DNA from 3 places in the Marichromatium purpuratum 984 genome. Region 3 is predicted to be linked to each of the others. Evidence: predicted binding sites of a transcription regulator. Region 3 holds the regulator's gene; each other region holds the start of a gene.
What was found. The regulator sigma-54, encoded in region 3, starts transcription at its own class of promoters, with help from an activator protein. The targets are predictions, from matches to a motif close to TGGCANGNTNCNTGCTT.

Region 1: flgB (flagellar basal body rod protein FlgB) is a predicted target of sigma-54. The motif match lies at 1,792-1,808, and genes of this name have one in related genera.
Region 2: nifV (homocitrate synthase) is a predicted target of sigma-54. The motif match lies at 1,833-1,849, and genes of this name have one in related genera.

The regions. Positions count from the first base shown of each region.
Region 1 is NZ_CP007031.1:1,542,139-1,545,410, forward strand. Features, by position in the region: gene MARPU_RS07015 (chemotaxis protein CheV) at 1-501, shown strand, start outside; gene MARPU_RS07020 (CheR family methyltransferase) at 627-1,439, shown strand; gene flgB (flagellar basal body rod protein FlgB) at 1,845-2,249, shown strand; gene flgC (flagellar basal body rod protein FlgC) at 2,253-2,672, shown strand; gene MARPU_RS07035 (flagellar hook assembly protein FlgD) at 2,683-3,272, shown strand, end outside.
Region 2 is NZ_CP007031.1:621,658-624,929, forward strand. Features, by position in the region: gene MARPU_RS02870 (nitrogen fixation protein NifZ) at 1-311, opposite strand, end outside; gene nifW (nitrogenase-stabilizing/protective protein NifW) at 295-633, opposite strand; gene nifV (homocitrate synthase) at 647-1,798, opposite strand; gene nifS (cysteine desulfurase NifS) at 1,993-3,216, opposite strand.
Region 3 is NZ_CP007031.1:364,031-367,302, reverse strand. Features, by position in the region: gene lptB (LPS export ABC transporter ATP-binding protein) at 1-549, shown strand, start outside; gene MARPU_RS01670 (RNA polymerase factor sigma-54) at 731-2,203, shown strand; gene hpf (ribosome hibernation-promoting factor, HPF/YfiA family) at 2,239-2,586, shown strand; gene MARPU_RS01660 (PTS sugar transporter subunit IIA) at 2,875-3,272, shown strand, end outside.

The DNA.
Region 1 (3,272 bases), 1.2 Mb from region 3:
GTGCAGATCATCGATGTCGAGCGGGTGTTCGCCGCCATCAACCAGCTCAAGGAGGACGTTTCAGAGACCACCCTTGAGCGTGCCGAGCACATCGATCACCACAAATCGATCCTGGTGGTCGACGATTCGATGGTCGCGCGCAAGCAGATCGAGCGCGCCATTGGCGAGATCGGGTTCCAGGTCGAGACCCGCTCCGATGGTCGCGCCGCGCTCGACTTCCTTGAGGAGCTGGCCGAGACTGGCGATGTCTCGGAGACCATCGAGATGGTGATCTCCGACATCGAGATGCCGCGCATGGACGGCTATACCCTGACCCGCAAGATCCGCGACAATAGCAAGCTCAAGGATCTGCCAGTGGTGTTGCACTCCTCGCTGAGCGGGCAGTTCAACGCCGATATGGTCAAGCGCGCCGGGGCCGATGACTTCCTGCCGAAGTTCGATCCAGACGAGTTGGCTGCGATGGTGATGAAGCATGGTGGTCGACCCGCGGACGGCTCCTGAGCGGGATGGTCCTTACAGTCTTCCTGATGCATAGAAAGTGTGAGTATTCCATTGAGTGATTCGATCAGCGTGGTCCTGCGCCAGTGCATGGCGGGTGCGAACGGACGTTTGGCCAGAGGTCTGTCGTGATAGATCCGCAAGACTACGCAGAATTCTCGCGCTTTCTCTCCGAGTGCTGTGGCTTGGTGCTGGGCGAGAATCGTCAGTATCTCGTCTCCAGCCGGCTCTCACGCCTGCTCGGTGAGTTCTCCTTCTCCAGTGTCGAGGAGCTGCTGCGCGCGCTGCGCCGCTCTGCGGATCCGACGCTCAAGTCACGCGTGATCGACGCGATGACGACCAACGAGACCTCCTGGTTTCGCGACGTCTATCCGTTCGAGATCCTGCGCCACGAGGTCCTTCCCGAGCTGGCCGAGAAAAAACGCCCGATCCGCATCTGGTCGGCGGCCTGCTCGAGTGGGCAGGAGCCCTACAGTATCGCCATGGTGCTGGCCGAGTGGGAGCAGAGCTTTCCGCCGAAGAACATCCAGACCAGCGTGCTTGGCACCGACCTCTCCGATACCGTGCTCGCCGAGGCGCGTGCCGGTGTCTACGACGGGTTGGGGATCGTGCGCGGCCTGAGCAAGGAGCGCCGCGATCGCTTCTTCGAGACGGTGAAGGAGGGGCATCGGATCAAGCCCGATATCCAGCGTCGGGTGCGCTTCCAGAAGCTCAACCTGATGGAATCCTATGCCGCGCTCGGCAAGTTCGAGATCGTCTTCTGTCGCAACGTGCTGATCTATTTTTCGGCCGAGACCAAGCGTCGAGTTTTTGACGGCATTGCCAGGCAGATGGAACCCGGCGGCTATCTCTTCGTCGGGGCCTCCGAATCGGTCGGTTCCTACACCAGTGCCTTCGAGATGGTTCGCACACCAAAGGGCGCCGTGCTTAGGCGTCGTTAGCGTCCCACCCCGACCCCGTTCGCGCTCCTGCTTGGCCGCGGCGGGGTCGCCTCCAGCCTCTAGCCTCCAGCCTCCAGCCTCCAGCCTCCAGCCTCTAGTCTCCAGTCTCCAGTCTCCAGTCTCCAGTCTCCAGTCTCCAGTCTCCAGTCTCCAGTCTCCAGTCTCCAGTCTCCAGTCTCCAGTCTCCAGTCTCCAGTCTCCAGTCTCCAGTCTCCAGTCTCCAGTCTCCAGTCTCCAGTCTCCAGTCTCCAGTCTCCAGTCTCCAGTCTCCAGTCTCCAGTCTCCAGTCTCCAGTCTCCAGTCTCCAGTCTCCAGTCTCCAGTCTCCAGTCTCCAGTCTCCAGTCTCCAAGTTGGCTCGATGTTTGCATTGACTTCGGCAAGTCAATGCCATAGGCGTGTTCCATATGAGTCTTTCACTCGACAAGGCACTGGGGATCCAGCCCGCGGCGGTACAGGTGCGGGCCCAGCGTCTGGAGCTGCTGGCCTCGAACCTCGCCAACGCCGATACCCCCAACTACAAGGCACAGGACATCGATTTCAGGTCTGCGCTCGCCACCCAGGTCGAGCGTGATGATCTGTTGCGGCTGGAGCAGACCCAGCAGGGCCATCTGCCGCTGCCGCGTGCGGATCTGGACTCGGCGATGGCGCCGCTCTATCGCATCCCGTCGCAACCGGCGCTCGACGGCAACACTGTCGATCCGCAGTTCGAGCGCGCCGCCTTCGCCGAGAACGCCATGCAGTTCCAGAGCAGTCTCGAGTTCCTCAATCGTCGGGTTTCCGGCATCCGCTCCGCACTACGCAAGGAGTAAGGCATGAGCACCCTATTCAGTGTCTTCAACACCTCGGCCTCGGCGCTGACCGCGCAGTCGGTGCGACTGAATACCGTCGCCTCCAATCTGGCCAACGCCAACACCGCGGCAAGTTCGCCGGAGGAGACCTACAAGTCGAAGCAGGTGCTCTTCCAGACCCTGCTCGATCGCAGCGACCCCACGGGCGCGGCCCGTCCGGTGCGGGTGGCCGATATCGTCGATTCCACTGCCGAGCCGATCCCCAACTACGAACCCAACCACCCGCAGGCCAATGACGAGGGCTATGTGTTCCGCCCGGCGATCAGTGTCGTCGAGGAGATGGCCAACATGATGTCGGCCTCGCGCAGCTACGAGGCCAATGTCGAGGTGATGAACACCTCGCGCCAGTTGTTGCAGCGCACCCTGCGCATCGGTCAGAGCTAGGAGTCTCGCCATGAGTGAAATCAATACCGATGTGATCACTGGTCTGGGACTCAACAGTTACGAGAGCACCAAGACTGAACCGATCGACAACTCGCTCGGCCAGGAGGACTTCCTCAAGCTGATGACCACCCAGCTGTCCAACCAGGACCCGCTCAAGCCGATGGAGAACGGCGAGTTCATCGGTGAGTTGGCGCAGTTCTCCACCGTGACGGGTATCGAGGAGCTGACCGTGGCCTTCGAATCGCTGGCGCAGTCGTTCAGTCAGTGGCAAACCCTGCAAGGCGCGTCTCTGGTCGGACGCGATGTGTTGGTGCCGGCCGAGGACTTCGAGTTCCAGTCGGGGGAGACGGTGGCGGGGGCGATCAGTCTGCCGAGTTCCGGGACTGGCGTCACGGTCGATGTCTACAACGAGGCGGGGCAGGTGGTGCGCTCGATGGATCTCGGGACCCAGGCATCGGGCTTGCATGATTTCACCTGGGACGGCTTGACGAACGACGGAACGGAGGCGCCTAGCGGCACCTACGAGTTCAAGTCCAGGGCGATGCTCGGGGAGGGGACCGAGGCGCTCTACACCCTGGTCAGTGGCGAGGTCAACAGCGT
Region 2 (3,272 bases), 260 kb from region 3:
ACCAGCACCTCGCCACGCAGCGCCAGTCGGCGGGCGGCGGCGACCCGCTCGCGCGCCTCGAAGCGGCTCGGGGTCCAGGGCGCGTCGGCTGCCTGCAGCTCCTCCTCGCGACAGCCGACCACGCGGCCCTCTTCGATGAAGTGCACCGCGTAGATGATCTGGTCCTGGAGGAAGGTGCCGACATCGCGTACATGGCCGACGGCACCGCGCCGCACCAGCAGATCGCCGCGCGAGCCCTCGGGGAAGGTGCCGTCATTGCGCAGATTGCGGGTCACTCGCACCGCATCGCCGAACTCAAAGTTGGGGCGCATGGCTACCTCCCGCCGGGTCGAGTTGGAGGTCGACGCGCACGCCGCTGCGCGGTCCGTGCAGATGGAAGACCCGGAACACCCGCTCGGTGCGCGCGTCGGACGCAACGAAGTCGTGATAGGCGCGGGTGAGCAGCTCGGCGCGCCGCCGGTGACGAGCCTCGGCCTGTTCGGGCAGGGGCTCGGCGTCGGCCAGATAGTCGTGGAAGCGCTGCAGGATGTGCAGCCGGTTGACCCGGACCACGGCCGGGTTGTAGTCGATCTCGAAGTGCTCGAGGAAGTCCTCGGCGCTGACCAGGTCGTGCAGATCGCTGTCGTCGTTCATCGGCGGCTCCGGTTCAGGCGGTGTGGGCGGTTGCAGTGGGCAGTTCGCAGAGGAAGCGCTGCAGGTCGGCGGCGACCGGTGCGCGCTTGGTCGCGGTGACGAAGCGGCGCACCAGCGGCAGCAGTCGCTCGGCCTGATCGAGTCCGACCTCCTGGTGCAGCAACTCGGCATAGGCCTGGCGCACCGCCTGGCGGCCCGAGTGCTTGCCGAGCACCAGGCGGTGATGGCGCCCGAGTTCGGCCGGGTCGATGCCCTGGTAGTTGAGCGGGTCCTTGAGCAGACCGTCGACATGGATCCCGGCCTCGTGGGTGAAGGCACCGTCGCCGACCAGGCTCTTGTGCCAGGCCACCGGGCGTCCCGAGGCCTGGGCGACTAGGGTCGAGACCTGCTCGAAGGCATGCAGGTCGACCCCCGGGTCGATCCCCTGGGTGTGTCTGAGTCCCATCACCACCTCCTCCAGCGCGGCGTTTCCGGCGCGCTCGCCGAGTCCGTGCACCGTGGTGTTGAGGTGGGTCGCCCCGGCACGGGCCGCGGCCAGGGTGTTGGCGGTAGCCAGCCCGAGGTCGTCGTGGGCGTGCATCTCGATCTCCAGGTCGCAGGCGGCACGCAGCGTGGCGATGCGTGAATAGACGCCGAAGGGCTCCATCAAGCCGACGGTGTCGGCGAAGCGGATGCGGCGTGCGCCGGCCGCCTGGGCGACCTCGGCGGCGCGGGCGAGGAACTCGGGATCGGCGCGCGAGGCGTCCTCGGCGCCGACGCAGACCTCCAGCCCGAGCGCGCGCGCCTGGGGCACGCAGCGCGCGATCTGGCGCAGCGCCCAGTCGCGATCACGGCCGAGCTTGCGCGCCAGCTGCTGGTCGGAGAGCGGGATCGAGAGGTCGACGAGATCGGCGTCGAGCCCCGCGCAGCGGGCGATGTCGTCCGCGCGCATCCGGCACCACAGCATCAGCCGCGCTGCGAGCCCGAGTCGGGCGATGGCCTGGATCGCGTCACGCTCGTCGGCGCCCATCGCCGGGATACCGATCTCGAGCTCGGGGACGCCGAGGGCGTCGAGCGCGCGGGCGATGGCGAGCTTCTCGGCGAGCGAGAAGGCGACCCCAGCCGACTGCTCGCCGTCGCGCAGGGTGGTGTCGTTGATGGTGATCGGGCGGACTGAATCCTTCATCTGTGGGCTCCGTACAGCACTTGACGAGACTTGTTTGCAAAGGCAGTGCCAGCGTCGTCGATGACGTGGATTCAGCGGCTTGCGAGCGAGGAGGCTCGGGCGTTGCAGGGTTTGCGACAGGGTGGCGAGGGCAGGCGTGTCGCGGAGCCGACGCGTCGCGGCACCGGCATGGTGCGCCGGTGCCGCGTGTCGGGTCAGGCATAGGCCGGCGAGAAGCCGGGCGTGTGTGCGTCGCCGAGCGGACCGTCCTCGCCCCAGTAGGGCGAGAGTCGGCGCAGCTGTTCGATCACCGGGACGAGGGTGTCCACCGCGCGATCGATCTCGGCGGCGCTGTTGTAGCGCGAGAGCGAGAAACGGATGGTGCCGTGTGCGGCGGTGAGCGGGATGCCCATGGCGCGCATCACGTGCGAGGGCTCGAGCGAGCCCGAGCTGCAGGCCGAGCCGCTGGAGGCGGCGATGCCGTGACGGTTGAGCAACAGCAGGATCGACTCGCCCTCGATGAACTCGAAGGCGATGTTGCTGGTGTTGGGCAGACGGTTGTCGGGATCGCCGGTGACGAAGCAGTGGGGCACGGCGGTGAGGATGCCGCGCTCGAGCCGGTCGCGCAGCGCGCGCACCGTGGTACGCTCGTGCTCGAGCGCGGCGCCGGCCAGCTCGCAGGCGAGCCCGAGCCCGACGATGGCGGCGCTGTTCTCGGTGCCGGCGCGGCGTCCGCGTTCCTGGTGACCGCCGCGCAGCAGCGGCCGGAAGCGGGTGTTGCGACGCACGTAGAGCACGCCGACGCCCTTGGGGGCGTGGAGCTTGTGTCCGGAGAGCGAGAGCATGTCGATGGCGCTGTCGGCGAGCGCGATCGGCAGCTTGCCCACTGCCTGCACCGCGTCGGTGTGGAACATCACGCCCGCCGCGCGCGCCATCTCGGCCATCTCCTCGACCGGGAACAGGGTGCCGGTCTCGTTGTTGGCCCACATCACCGAGACGATGGCGACCCGCTCGGTGAGCAGTGCGCGATAGGCATCGAGATCGAGTCGCCCGTGGTCGTCGACGCCGAGACGGTGGATCACATAACCCTCCTTGGCGAGCTGGTCGCACAGGCTCAGCACCGCCGGGTGTTCGACCTCGGTGGTGATGATCTCGCGCCGCTCGGGCTGGGCGCGCAACGCCGAGAGGATGGCGGTGGCGTCGGACTCGGTGCCGCAGGAGGTGAAGATGATCTCGGAGTCGTGCGTCGCGCCGAGCAGGGCGGCGACCTGGGCGCGTGCGGTGCGCAGCGCGCGACCGACGCGATCGCCGTAGCGGTGGATCGAGGAGGGGTTGCCGTACTGCTCGGTGAAGAAGGGCAGCATCGCCTCCACCACCTCGGGGGCGACCATGGTGGTGGCGTTGTTGTCGAGATAGATGCCGGGGGTCTGTTCGCTCATCGGTGGCTCCTCGCTGCGGATGGGGATGGTTGGCGATCGCGTCGCGCCGTGGGACG
Region 3 (3,272 bases):
ATCACCCTCGACGAGCACGACATCACGCTGATGCCAATGCATGCGCGCGCGCGCGCCGGACTGAGCTATCTGGCGCAGGAGCCCTCGGTGTTTCGCAAGCTCAGCGCGCGCGACAACATCCTCGCGATCCTCGAGACCCGCGGCGACCTCGACCGCGAGCAGCGCGAGCAGCGTTGCGAGCAGCTGCTCGAGGAGCTCGGCATCGCCCATATCGGCGAGTCGCTGGCACTCAGCCTCTCCGGCGGCGAGCGTCGGCGTCTCGAGATCGCCCGCGCGCTGGCCGTCGACCCCAAGGTGATGCTGCTCGACGAGCCCTTCGCCGGCGTCGACCCGATCGCCGTGGGCGACATCAAGGCGATCGTCTCGCACCTGCGCGAGCGCGGCATCGGCGTGTTGATCACCGATCACAACGTGCGCGAGACGCTCGACATCTGCGATCGCGGCTACATCATCAGTAATGGCGAGGTGATCGCCGCCGGTCGCCCCGACGAGCTGCTCGCCAACCAGCAGGTACGCGACGTCTATCTCGGTGCCGACTTCGCCATGTAGCATGTAGGCAGCAGCATCCGCGCCCCGCTGCTACATATTGGGGGTAAGATGAAGACCATCGCGTCCCGGCAGGGGACGCGCTTGACGTGACTCAGGCACCTTTGTTGCCACCCGACCTATAATCGTCATAGGACGGTCATCGACCCGGCATAGAGACAGACGCAAGACGCATCGGCGATCCATGAAGCAAACCATCCAGCTTCGCCTCGGCCAACACCTGACGATGACGCCCCAGCTGCAGCAGGCGATTCGCCTCCTGCAGCTGTCGACGCTCGAGCTGCAGAAGGAGATCCAGGAGGCGCTGGACTCCAACCTGATGCTCGAGGAGGCCGAGGAGGCCGACCGCTTCGCCGCCAACGGTGAGGACAGTGGCAATGGCGCACACGAGTCTCCGCCCAGCGATGAGCAGGGCAGCGCCGAGCGTGAGCTCCAGGGCGAGACCAACGAGATCCCCGATGAGCTCCCGGTCGACACCCAGTGGGCCGATGTCTACGACGGCTATCTACCGCCGAGCATCCAGGGCAGCGCCGAGAACGCCGACTTCGACCCCTTCCTCCACCAGAGCCGCCCCCAGACCCTGCACGATCACCTCATCTGGCAGCTCAACCTCATCCGACTGAGCGAGCGCGACGAGATGATCGCCGAGGCGGTGATCGACGCCATCGACGCGCGCGGCTATCTTCGGGCCGATCTCGACGAGCTGCTGGCCACCATCGGCGACGATCAGATCAGTCTCGAGGAGATCGCCACCATGGTGCACCGGGTGCAGTCGTTCGATCCCCCGGGGGTCGGCGCCCGCGATCTCGCCGAGTGCCTGCAGATCCAGCTGCGTCAGCTCCCCGCCGAGACCCCGCAGCGCGACCTCGCGCTGGCGATCTGTCGCGACGGCTTCGAGCACCTGCCGCGCAAGGACATCGCCGCGCTGATGCGCCGCTTCAAGCAGACCGAGCCCGAGATTCGTGGTGCACTCACGCTGATCTGCCAGCTCAACCCGCACCCCGGCGACTTGATCGCGCAGGAGCCCCCGGAGTACGTTGTACCCGACATCTTCGTGCGCAGACAGAATGGTCGCTGGTCGGTGGAACTCAACCCGGAATCCACACCCAAACTGAGGGTGAACGCGGACTACGCCAGACTGATCCGGCGCGCCGACACCAGCAGCGACAGCGTCACCATGCGCAACCACCTGCAGGAGGCGCGCTGGTTCATCAAGAGCCTGGCGAGCCGTAACGACACCGTGCTGCGGGTGGGCGCCAAGATCGTGGAGATGCAGCAGGCGTTCTTCGAGCACGGCGAGGAGGCGATGCGGCCGATGGTGCTGCGCGACGTCGCCGAGGCGCTCGAGCTGCACGAGTCGACCGTCTCCCGGGTCACCACGCAGAAATACATGCATACGCCGAGGGGCACCCTGGAGTTCAAGTACTTCTTCTCGTCCCACGTCAGCACCACTTCTGGTGGGGAGTGTTCATCAACGGCGATCCGCGCGCTCATTCGTAAGCTGATCGCCGCCGAACCCGCCAGAAAACCCTTGAGCGACAGCAAGATCGCGGCCGAACTGGCCGATCGCGGCATCCAGGTCGCGCGTCGAACCGTCGCCAAGTACCGCGAGGCCATGGGTATTCCAGCCTCGAACGAGCGCAAACGCCTGGCATGAGCAGGCTGTTTGGAACCCCTGTAAGGAGTCCAATGATGCAAATCAATCTGACGGGTCATCACGTCGACATCACCGAGGCACTGCGCGACTACGTCGACAGCAAATTCGCACGCCTGGCGCGTCACTTCGACCACGTCACCAATGCCCACGTCATTCTCAGTGTGGAAAAGCTCGACCAGAAGGCCGAGGCGACGCTACACATCAATGGTGGGAAGCTCTTCGCCGACTCCGTGCATGAAGACATGTATGCCGCGATCGACGGCCTGACCGACAAGCTCGATCGCCAGATCCTGCGCCACAAGGAGAAGAAGAACGACTATCGCAGCGCACCCGGCCCGAAGGCGGCCGATGCCGAGGCCGACGTCGAGGCCGATACCGAATAGCCCGGCAACGGCCTGATGGCCCATGCGTCGGCGGGGCGTCGGGGACACCCGACACCCGCCGGACCGACGCACCGACACCTCGAACGGATCCGTGACCGCGCCGTTCGGGGTGTTTTGCATTGAGACCCTGAGATCCGAGCCGATATCGACACCTGCCGGCTCCGACGACTCGAAGGACACCCAGACCCCATGACCACGACCACGCGCCCCGATCACCCGCCGGTATGGACACCGGACACCGTCGCCGCCCAGCGCCCCTGTCCCTGCGACCACCAGGAGCCTTGACCGATGTTCAGTCCAGACCTGATCAGCGAGGCCCGAGTCAGCTGCGGTGCCGAGATCGCCAGCAAGAAGCGGCTGCTCGAGACGCTCGCCGAGCTGCTGGCCAACGACCACCCCCGTCTCAACACCGAACTCGTCTTCGAGCGTCTGCTCGAGCGCGAGCGACTCGGCAGCACCGGACTCGGTCACGGTGTGGCGCTGCCGCACGCCCGCATCAAGGAGATCAACGAGGTGCTTGGGGCCTTCGTCAGCACCAGCACCGGGGTCGACTATGACGCGATCGACGGCGAGCCGGTCGATCTCGCCTTCGCCCTGCTGGTCCCGGAGAGCGCCACCGAGGAACACCTCCAGCTGCTCGCCCGGCTCGCCGGCATGTTCAGTGACCCGACCACCCGCGCCGCGCT